DNA from 3 places in the Streptomyces sp. NBC_00285 genome. Region 2 is predicted to be linked to each of the others. Evidence: riboswitches for the same ligand, from Rfam matches in the RefSeq annotation. Region 2 holds a riboswitch; each other region holds the start of a gene.

Region 1 (3,263 bases), 4.3 Mb from region 2:
ATCGCGGCACCGGACGGTGCGGCCCGCCAAGCGCTCGATGCCGCGTGGTGGCGCCGTCTTTGCGATGTCGAAGGGGAGTTCCTGGTGGCCGTCCTGAGGCACCGGATCGGCGGCAACGACTCCTTGTGGACCCGGGTTCGGCATGCCGGGAGCGGCGGTCCGCAGTTGACCGGCACCCCTGGGTTCGTGGCGCTCTCCCTCGACGGGCAGGTACTGCTGGCGGAGGTGCCCGGCGCGGACGGGCCTCGGGTGACGGCCCTCGACCGACTGCCGGAGCGTTTGGAGGAGGCTGCCGAGGCCGCCGGGCGCGAGACCGAGGTCGAGCGCGCCGAGGTGTGGGCGGCGGTGCCCGGCCGGGACCCGTGGCCTCTGCACTGGGCGGCGGGGATCGGGTCCAACCCGGCCGCGACGGACGAACTGCTGATCCGACTGCTGGATGTGGAGGACGGCTTCCTGCACGGATGCGACCGGTCCGCCGTCCTCGACGCCGCCTTGGCGCACCCCGATCCGCGGGTGCGGTCAAGGCCCGCCGACACCTTCCGGCCCAAACTCACGTCCGATCAGTGGGTACGCCTGGTGCGCGCAGAGCCGTCGCCGGATCGACGCGTGCTCTGGGCGGAGCACGCCTGCGGCTGGGGCGCCCAACTCCCCGAGGACCTGTACGACGACCTCCTCGCCGGCCCGTCCCGCGCTGGGGCGGCCGAACTCCCGGGGCTCCCCGCACGACACCTGCCTGACCTCGCGGCCGACGCCGATCCCCGGGTGCGGGCGGCGGCCTGTGCCCGGTGGGAGGACCTCGCCGCACCGTTGCGGGAGCGGCTGCTGGCCGACACCGACGACGCGGTGCGAACGGTTGCGCTGCTCGCCCATCACACCCGCGTACCCATGCCTCGCGAGGTTTTCGCCGCGCTGCCCGACCCGCTGCGGGCGCTCGAACGGTGCCGCCTCGCGCCCGAGTTGGAGACCGAGCTGGTCCGGGACGGCGACGCGAAGGTACGTCGGACGCTGGCCGCCAACCCGGGCCTGGGCGAGCACGGCGTCGCCGTGCTGGCGGAGGACCCGCAGGACGACATCCGCTCCACGGTGGCGCTGCGCCCCGACCTCACCGAGGAGCAACGTGCCGCGGTGCGCCACGACTTCGACCCGGCATTGATGTCGCACACCCTTCCCTGGGTCAAGGACCTGCACGGCGACGCCGACGTGATGCGCCGTCTCGCCGCGTCCTCCCACCCGCTGGTCCGTCGTAGCGTGGCCCGCGCCCGGCGCCTCCCGCCGGATGTCGTGGCGCTCCTGGCGCGGGACGAGGACCGGGTGGTCCGTCTGTTCCTCGCCGAATCGTGCGAGGACGCGCCGACCGACATGCTGCTGGAGGTCTGGCGCTGGTGGGACGGCAGTCTCAGCCACCCCGACGGGCCCCGCAGCCACCCCAACTTTCCCCGTACGGGCCTGCTGCGTCATACCGCCGACCCCAGCGGGCGGATGCGCCGCCTGGCCCTGGACGATCCGGAGTCCACACCGGCCGACGTCGCACGCCTGGCCCGGGATCCCGAGGCAGAGGTGCGCCGCCGCGCGGCTGAGGACCACCGGCTGTCACCGGCCGACGCGGTGCGGCTGCTGAACGACCCGAAGTCCTACGTCCGCGGCACCGCGGTACGCAATCCGCGGCTGCCGGCCCGCGTCCTGGCGGGGCTGCTCCACGACCGCGACACGGCATGCGCGGCGGTCACCAACCCGGCGATCCCGGTCCCCGTTCTGTACCGCATCCTGGCCGCGGCCGAGATTGCCGTGGCAGCCCTGCGCTGAAGCCGGCCGGTGCGGTGTGACGTCCTCCGCGCGACAAGGGTCACGCCAGGTGGCGCGGTATTGGCCATGTTCCCGTCAGGCGGTATCGTCACCTGGATATCGATGACGGCAAAACGGAAGCCGGTGGGAATCCGGAACGGTCGCGCCACTGTGTGCCACCACCTCGTATGAGGCGGCGGCGAGTCAGACCCGTAGCCGTCGTCATGTGCACCACCGAGATGGGACGCGAGCTCCCAGAGGAGGCCCTGCCATGGCGCAGCATGTCGCACCGCCGATCGCCACCACCCCCGCTCTCCCCGCCAAACTGCCGATCGGGGCGATCGCCCCGTGGGCGGTCTTCTTCGGCATCCTGATGCTGGTCCTGCTGTACTTCGTCGGCGCCGAGCAGGGGGCTACGTCCGTGGTCTCCGGCGAGGGCGTCCACGAGTGGGTGCACGACGCCCGTCACCTGCTCGGCTTCCCCTGCCACTGACCCGAGGGGAAACCAGCACACCCATGAACTCCGCAACGGTGAGAAACCTTCTCGTGCGGGGCATGCTCGCCGGCCTCGGTGCCGGCGTGCTCGCCCTGATCGTCGCCTATTTTCTCGGTGAACCGAACGTGGACAAGGCGATCGGCTTCGAGGGGGCCCACGCTCCAGCGCACGAGCACGAGGTCGAACTCGTCTCCCGCAGCCTGCAGTCCACCGCCGGCCTGGCCACCGGCGTCCTCATCTACGGCGTCGCGTTCGGCGGCATCGCCGCCCTCGCCTACTGCTTCGCGCTCGGCCGGGTGGGTCGCTTCACCCCGCGAGCAACCGCGCTGTTGCTGTCCGGTTGCGCGCTCCTCGCGGTCTATGTCGTGCCGTTCCTGAAGTACCCGGCCAACCCGCCGGCGGTCGGCAACGGCGACACCATCGGCAAGCGGACCACGCTGTACCTCCTGATGATGCTGCTCAGTGTGCTTCTCGCGATCGCCGCTGTCATCCTGGGCAAGCGGCTCGCGCCGCGCCTGGGCACCTGGTGGGCGACCGTCACCGCGTTGGCCGCGTTCACCCTGGTGATCGGGCTTGCCTACGCGTTCCTGCCGGTCATCAACGAGGTGCCGAGCGACTTCCCGGCCACTGTCCTGTGGCGGTTCCGGCTCTCCGCCCTGGCCATACAGGTCACGCTGTGGGGAGGCTTCGGCCTCGTCTTCGGGGAACTGGCCGAGCGGCTGCTGAATCCGAAGCCCGCCACCGCGGCCCCGGCCTCGGCGGTCGCCGCCCCCGGCTGACCGTGATCCGACCATGAGTGAGGGCCCGCGGAACCAGGCGAGTTCCGGGGGCCCTCTCGTGTTCTTCGGACACCCGACGGGCCCGGACCACGGGCATGACCTATCCACCCCGGCCCGACGCAACAGGCCCGCCCGACCGATTGGCCGAGGCCGGAGAAGGCGAGCAGCGGAGGAGCCGAGTGGCCAGACGACCCCAGCCCCGCCAT
Region 2 (3,263 bases):
CCGATCACCATGTACGGCCTGGACGTCTTCGAGCGGGTCATCGTCCCGGCGGCGGACGTCCAGCGGCTGCGCGCCAGTTCGGAACCCTCCCTCCGCATGGCGGGCGAACTCCTCGCCCACCGCGACCCGGCCACCTCCGGCGATCCCACCCCCACCGGCGGCCTCGGCGACGCGGGCGCGGTCTGCGCGGTCGTCGACCCCGGGGGCCTGAGCACCGAACTCCTCCCGGTGGAGGTCTCGTTGGCCCCCGGCCCGACCCGCGGCCAGACCGTCGTCGACCGCCGCCCGCGGCCCGGCGAGTCCGAGATCCACGGCGGCGAGCGCGAAGTCACCCTCGTGGACGTGGCGTTGGGCGTGGACGTGGACCGCTACGTGAAGCTGTGGCTGACGGCGGTGGAGGGGGTCTAGCGGCGGCAGGGAGCGGCGTCGGGCGTCAGTCGGCCGTCGCCTCGGCGGCCCGTGGTGTCCACCGCTGCTCCACCTTCGCGAGCCGCCAGTAGCTGATCGCCGCCGCCCACACCACCACGAACAGGCCGACGATGATGTAACCGACGTTGTCGAGGTCGATGTCGGCGATCCAGGTGGTGAGGGCGTCGCTGAGGTCGAACTTGTCGTGCAGGACGCCGACCAGCTCGATCGTGCCGATGAAGAACGCGACGGCGATGGACAGCCCGGTGATGGCGAGGTTGTAGAACACCTTGCGCACCGGGTTGGAGAACGCCCACTGGTAGGCGAAGTTCATGAACGTGCCGTCGAGGGTGTCGAACAGGCTCATCCCGGCGGCGAACAGCAGCGGCAGGCAGAGGATCGCGTACCAGGGCAGCCCGGCCGCCGCCCCCGAGCCCGCCATCACCATCAGCGTGACCTCGGTGGCGGTGTCGAAGCCGAGCCCGAAGAGGAAGCCCAGCGGATACATCTGGCCGGGCCGGGTGATGGACTTGGTGAGCCGCCCGAGGATCCGGTTCATGAAGCCGCGCGAGTCGAGATGCTGCTCCAGCTCCTTCTCGTCGTACGTCCCCGCCCGCATCGCCCGGAAGACCTTCAGGATGCCCAGCAGGGCGACCAGGTTGAGGGCGGCGATGACGTAGAGGAACGAACCGGAGACCGTCGTACCGAGAAATCCCAGCACCTGGTGGGTACTTGAGCCCTCGTTCATGACCTTGCCGGCCAGCTGGGTGCCGCCGGCGATCAGTGCGGCGAGCAGGACCACGACACTGGAGTGCCCGAGCGCGAACCAGAACCCTCCCGACACCGGCCGTTTTCCGTCGGCCATCAGCTTGCGGGTGGTGTTGTCGATCGCGGCGATGTGGTCGGCGTCGAAGGCGTGCCGCATGCCGAGGGTGTAGGCGGTGATGCCGAGTCCGATGCCGAAGGCCTTGTCGCCCACCTCGTAGTGCTCCGGGACGACGAGCAGGAAGAGGATGCCGAACGCTACGACGTGCAGGGCGGCGATCGCGGCCATCAGACCGACCGTCTTGACGGTGTCCTCGCGGCGCCAGCGGAAGGAGGCGGCGGCGCTCTCGGGCAGGGCAGGGTCGGTCATACGGTGGTCACTCCAGCACCTCGTGGATGAACGCGTGAGCTGCCGTGGCCGGTCTCCTGGCTTACGGGTCGTACGTTTCCCTGCCCGCCTTCCCGGCCTCGTGCTGACGGCCAGTGGCTGTCCCGCGAGGGACATGGGAGGGGAACTCCCCGATCACAGTGGCGAGGGCCGCGCCGGTCTGGACCCCAGAGGGGTCGTCACCGGCTTCCCGAGCACCACGGCTCGACCACGGTAGGGGTGCGAACCGTCTCCTGCATAGCTGCATAGTTGCGCAGGTATGGAAGATCACACCGCCCGCCTGCGAGGATGACCCCCATGCATCTCGTCCCGGCCGACCGCGCGGACCGCCGCACCATCGACGGACACCGGGTGTGCGACGCCATCGCCGCGATCGGTGACCCCGGCCATGTCCGCGCCTGGTCGGACCGGTTCGCCCTCCTGGCCGACCCCAACCGCCTCTCCCTGCTCCTCGCCCTGCACCGGACCGGCCCCCTGGCCGTCTCCGACCTCGCGATCGCCACGGGCATGAACGACCCCGCCGTGTCCCAGGCACTGCGGCTGCTGCGGGCGGCCGGCGTGGTGGCGGGGGAGAAGGAGGGGCGGGTCGTGCGGTACTCGGTGGTGGACGAGGGGGTACGGGGGTTGCTGGAGCAGGTGTCCTGATCAGGCCTGTTCGCTGTGCAGCGAGCGCAGGAAGGGGCGCCAGGTTCCGGGGTTGAGGTGGAGGACCGGGCCGTCGGGGTGCTTGCTGTCACGGACGGCCACGGTGGCGGGTATGTTGCGGGCGACTTCGACGCACTCCTGGCCGGCGTTGCCGCCGCTGTGGCTGGACTTGACGAACTCGAAGTGCGGCACGCTCACAGCTCCTTGTGGCGGGTGGTGCGGGGTGATCAGGCCCGTTCGCTGTGCAGGGAGTCCAGGAAGGGGCGCCAGGCGCCGGGCAGGACGAGGAGTACCGGGCCGTCGGGGTGCTTGGTGTCGCGGACGGCCACGGTGGTGGGTATGTTGCGGGCGACTTCGACGCACTCGCCGTGTGCGTCGCCGCTGCTGTAAGAGGACTTCCTGAAGTCGTAGTGGGACACGGTGTCCTACATCTCCTTGCGGATGTCGTCGATGAGTCTCACGGAGTTGCTGTGCGCCAGCCCGAGCCGCGTGATGCGGTCGAAGGTCGCGTTGTGGTGTGCGGCATCAGTCTCGCTCTCCAACCAGACCTTCGTCGACGAAGTATCCACCTGTACGACGTCCAGAGCGCCGGGCTCGGCGAACGAGACGACGGTGAAGGCACAGGTCATCCCGGGGTGAGCCCCGGCGATGAACGGGACGACCTGGACACGCACGTTGGGCAGGTGCGCCGCCTCCAGCAGGTGTTCCAGTTGAGCCCGCATGACATCCCGGCCACCGACCAGTTGGCGCACGGCCCCCTCATGCAGCAACGCCCAGAGTTGTAGCGGGCGGTCGCCGCCCAGCCGTGCCTGACGGGCCATCCTCGCCTCGACGAAGGTCTCGATTTCGTCGAGATCGTCCCAGGACCCGTTCCCGACGGCGAGGGCGCGGGCGTAGTCAGGGGTCTGCAAGAGGCCGGGTACGAAGGCCAGTTGCCAGGTGCGGAGTTCCGTGGCGATGTCCTCCAGGGCCACGTACTCGATCTGCGCCGTCAGTTGCGGGTACTGGTTCCACCAGCCCCTGGCCTTGCGCCGTTCCCGGTCCGCCTTGGCCAGGG
Region 3 (3,263 bases), 4.3 Mb from region 2:
CTTGGCCGCTGCGGTCTCCGCGGTCTGCTGCTTGCGGGTCAGGTCACCGATCACGATGACGTCGGGGTCACGGTCGGCGACGGTCTCCCAGCCGATCTGCGGCCATTCGTCGTGGGTGTCGGCGAAGGCGTTCCTCGCACCGACGGCACGGGTGATGGCGCCCGGCGCGCCGCAGCAGCCGGCCAGGTACGGGGACTGGGAGTTGGCGAACCAGTACATCAGGGAGACGTCCGAAGCGCGCAGTCCGGCGGTGGCCGTCCCCACCCGCTGCTTCAGCGAGGCGACGAGCTTCTCACCGCGCTCTCCTACTCCGAACGCCCGGGCCAGGTCCCGTATCTCGCCGTAAACGGCGTCGAGGGTGAGCGGCTCGCTGCGCGATCCGTCGCCGCCGCTGTCGTTGTCCTTGCCCGCGGAGCAGTCGGACGGCGAGACGTACGTGGGCACGCCGAGCTTCTCGAACTGCTCGCGGGTGGCGACCCCGCCCTTGCCCAGAGTGGAGACGAACGAGGCGGTCACGAAGTCGGGTTCGGCATCCAGGACCTTCTCGAACGAAGGCGCGTTGTCCGCGAGCCTCGGCACGGACGCGTTGGCCTTCCCAAGGCCCTTCATCACCGGATCGGTCCATGTCGCCGTACCCGCCATACGGCCGGCCAGGCCCAGGGAGAGCAGGATCTCGGTGGTGCCCTGGTTGAGGGAGACGGCCCGCTTCGGGGCCGACTTGAGGGTGACCTTCCGGCCACAGTCGTCGATGGTGACCGGGTAGCCGACGGCTGAGGTCTTCTGTGACTTCACGTCTCCGCCGCCGGAGGAGCCACAGGCGGTGAGCAGCAGGGCCGACGCCATCAGAAGCGCCGGAATACGGTGAACGGTGCGGAGCACGGGCATGCCTTTGGGGTCGGGGCTCGTACGCGGAGCCTGGCCTACGGACGTTCCTCCGCGCCGGGGCGCGGCGGTGCCAGCAGGTCTTCGGACTCGGGTTCGTCCGGCCGGGGCGCCTTCCCGGTCTCCCAGTGGCGTCGTGCCCCGCCCGTCCCCCTCACCGCTGCGCGTCAGTTCCGGGTTCGCACCGGATTCCCTGGCCTCGGTTGTGGCTCGACTGGCCCGATGAGGCTATCGCAGTAATCGCCGGGGCAAGTCGTGTGGCCGGTCACGGGATACGGCACGAACGTGCTGGTGTTCTGGTCGATCCGCAGCGGCTGACCGCATGGAAGCGCACGCGCTGGGGGCAGTCGAGGCGTTCGCAGACGCGGCGGCCCATGCCGATGGGGGTGGCGGCGGAGGCACTGGCGAGATCGAGGCCGTCGGAGCGGACGAGGTGGTGGGCGTAACGGATCTGGCAGCCGACGGCGGTGGCGGTGGCGGAAGTCTTGCCGGGTTCGCCCCAGCCGCAGCAGTGCAGGGTGATCCCGCGGGTCGCTGAGGAGCCTTGTCCGCGCTGCCCACCCTTGGCCCGTTTCACACCTGCTCACCCGCGTGTGCCTGCTCACCGTCCGAATGATGGAAGCAACCCTCCGGACTCAGAACCGTCCCCTTACGCTGGCTGGTGCAGCTGGTTCGCCCCGTCCGCCAGGCGGGATGCGTCGCAAGAGGGAACCCGGTGGGAATCCGGGACTGCCCCGCAGCGGTGAGTGGGAACGACCGCCGTCATACGCACTGGACCCGACGTACCGGGTCCGGGAAGCGACGGCCAGTAGATGTCCTCCGTACAGGAGGGCGTGCCCACGAGTCCGAAGACCTGCCAACTGCCCGTGTGCGGACAACTCCGGGCACGGACATCCCGGTGACCTCGTGGGCGGGTCGACGTGCATATCGAGCGGACGGCCGTGGGCCGTTTCCGTCCGGTTCGTCACACCTTCGCGCTCTCGTCCCGTCTCCGGGATCTCAGGGATTCATCTCGCGAAGGAGATCTCCGTGACCACCAAGACCGCAGCCGCGGCAGCACGCGCCACCGTGTACGGCCACCCCCGCCAGGGCGCGAACCGAGAACTGAAGAAGGCCGTCGAGGGCTACTGGAAGGGCCGCGTCACCGCCGGCACCCTCCGCGCGACCGCGGCCGACCTGCGCGCCGCCAACTGGCGCCGGCTCGCCGAGGCCGGCATCCACGAGGTGCCCACCGGTGACTTCTCGTACTACGACCACGTCCTGGACACCACTGTCATGGTCGGCGCGATCCCCGCCCGCCACCGGGTGGCGGTGGCCGTGGACGCCGACGCCCTCGACGGCTACTTCGCCATGGCCCGCGGCACCCAGGACACCGCCCCGTTGGAGATGACCAAGTGGTTCGACACCAACTACCACTACCTGGTACCCGAGTTGAGCCCTGACACGGCTTTCACCGCGAACTCCGCCAAGCAGGTCGCGGAGCTGAAGGAGGCCCTGGCCCTCGGTCTGTCCGCCCGGCCGGTCCTGGTCGGCCCCGTCACCTACCTCCTCCTGGCCAAGGCCGCACCGGGCGTGCCCGCGGACTTCGAGCCGCTCACCCTCCTGGACCGACTGCTCCCGGTGTACGCCGAGGTCCTCGCCGACCTGCGCGCGGCCGGTGCCGAGTGGGTGCAGCTGGACGAGCCCGCCCTGGTGCAGGACCGCACACCGGCCGAGCTGAACGCCGCCACCCGCGCCTACCGCGATCTCGGCGCCCTCACCAACCGCCCCAAGCTGCTGGTCGCCTCCTACTTCGACCGGCTCGGCGACGCCCTGCCGGTGCTGGCCAAGGCCCCGGTCGAGGGGCTGGCCATGGACTTCACCGAGGCGGCGGCAGCCAACCTGGACGCCCTGGCGGCCGTGGGCGGACTACCCGGCAAGCGCCTGGTCGCCGGCGTCGTCAACGGACGCAACATCTGGATCAACGACCTGTCGAAGTCCCTGTCCACCCTCGGCACCCTTCTCGGGCTCGCCGACCGGGTCGACGTGGCCGCCTCCTGTTCCCTTCTCCACGTCCCGCTGGACGCGAAGGCCGAGCGGGACACCGAGCCTCAGATCCTGCGCTGGCTGGCCTTCGCAAGGCAGAAGACCGCCGAGATCGTCACCCTCGCCAAGGGCCTGTCCCAGGGCACCGACACCATCAGCGCCGAATTGGCCGCCAACCGCGCAGACCTGGCCTCCCGCGCCAGTTCGCCGATCACCAACGACTCAACCGTCCGCGCCCGTGCCGAGGCAGTCACCGACACCGACGCCCGCCGCTCCCAGCCGTACGCCGCACGCGCCACCGCCCAGCGCGCCCATCTGGGGCTGCCGCTGCTGCCGACGACCACCATCGGGTCGTT

Evidence for each region. A riboswitch is a leader RNA that binds a small molecule or an ion and turns the genes downstream of it on or off. The one in region 2 is predicted to bind cobalamin.
Region 1: it holds a riboswitch for cobalamin, as region 2 does, so the genes downstream of both, OHT57_RS45165 (CbtB domain-containing protein) here and OHT57_RS25745 (HoxN/HupN/NixA family nickel/cobalt transporter) in region 2, are expected to answer to the same signal.
Region 3: it holds a riboswitch for cobalamin, as region 2 does, so the genes downstream of both, metE (5-methyltetrahydropteroyltriglutamate--homocysteine S-methyltransferase) here and OHT57_RS25745 (HoxN/HupN/NixA family nickel/cobalt transporter) in region 2, are expected to answer to the same signal.

What each region holds. Positions count from the first base shown of each region.
Region 1 is NZ_CP108055.1:9,886,238-9,889,500, forward strand. It holds gene OHT57_RS45160 (hypothetical protein) at 1-1,803, shown strand, start outside; cobalamin riboswitch at 1,867-2,017, shown strand; gene OHT57_RS45165 (CbtB domain-containing protein) at 2,054-2,275, shown strand; gene OHT57_RS45170 (CbtA family protein) at 2,299-3,057, shown strand; gene OHT57_RS45175 (hypothetical protein) at 3,237-3,263, shown strand, end outside.
Region 2 is NZ_CP108055.1:5,597,178-5,600,440, forward strand. It holds gene OHT57_RS25740 (nucleoside hydrolase) at 1-408, shown strand, start outside; gene OHT57_RS25745 (HoxN/HupN/NixA family nickel/cobalt transporter) at 434-1,543, opposite strand; cobalamin riboswitch at 1,573-1,778, opposite strand; gene OHT57_RS25750 (ArsR/SmtB family transcription factor) at 1,859-2,206, shown strand; gene OHT57_RS25755 (DUF397 domain-containing protein) at 2,207-2,398, opposite strand; gene OHT57_RS25760 (DUF397 domain-containing protein) at 2,434-2,625, opposite strand; gene OHT57_RS25765 (helix-turn-helix domain-containing protein) at 2,632-3,263, opposite strand, start outside.
Region 3 is NZ_CP108055.1:9,892,031-9,895,293, reverse strand. It holds gene OHT57_RS45200 (ABC transporter substrate-binding protein) at 1-885, opposite strand, end outside; cobalamin riboswitch at 961-1,077, opposite strand; partial or broken gene OHT57_RS45195 (short-chain fatty acyl-CoA regulator family protein) at 1,050-1,411, opposite strand; cobalamin riboswitch at 1,534-1,757, shown strand; gene metE (5-methyltetrahydropteroyltriglutamate--homocysteine S-methyltransferase) at 1,912-3,263, shown strand, end outside.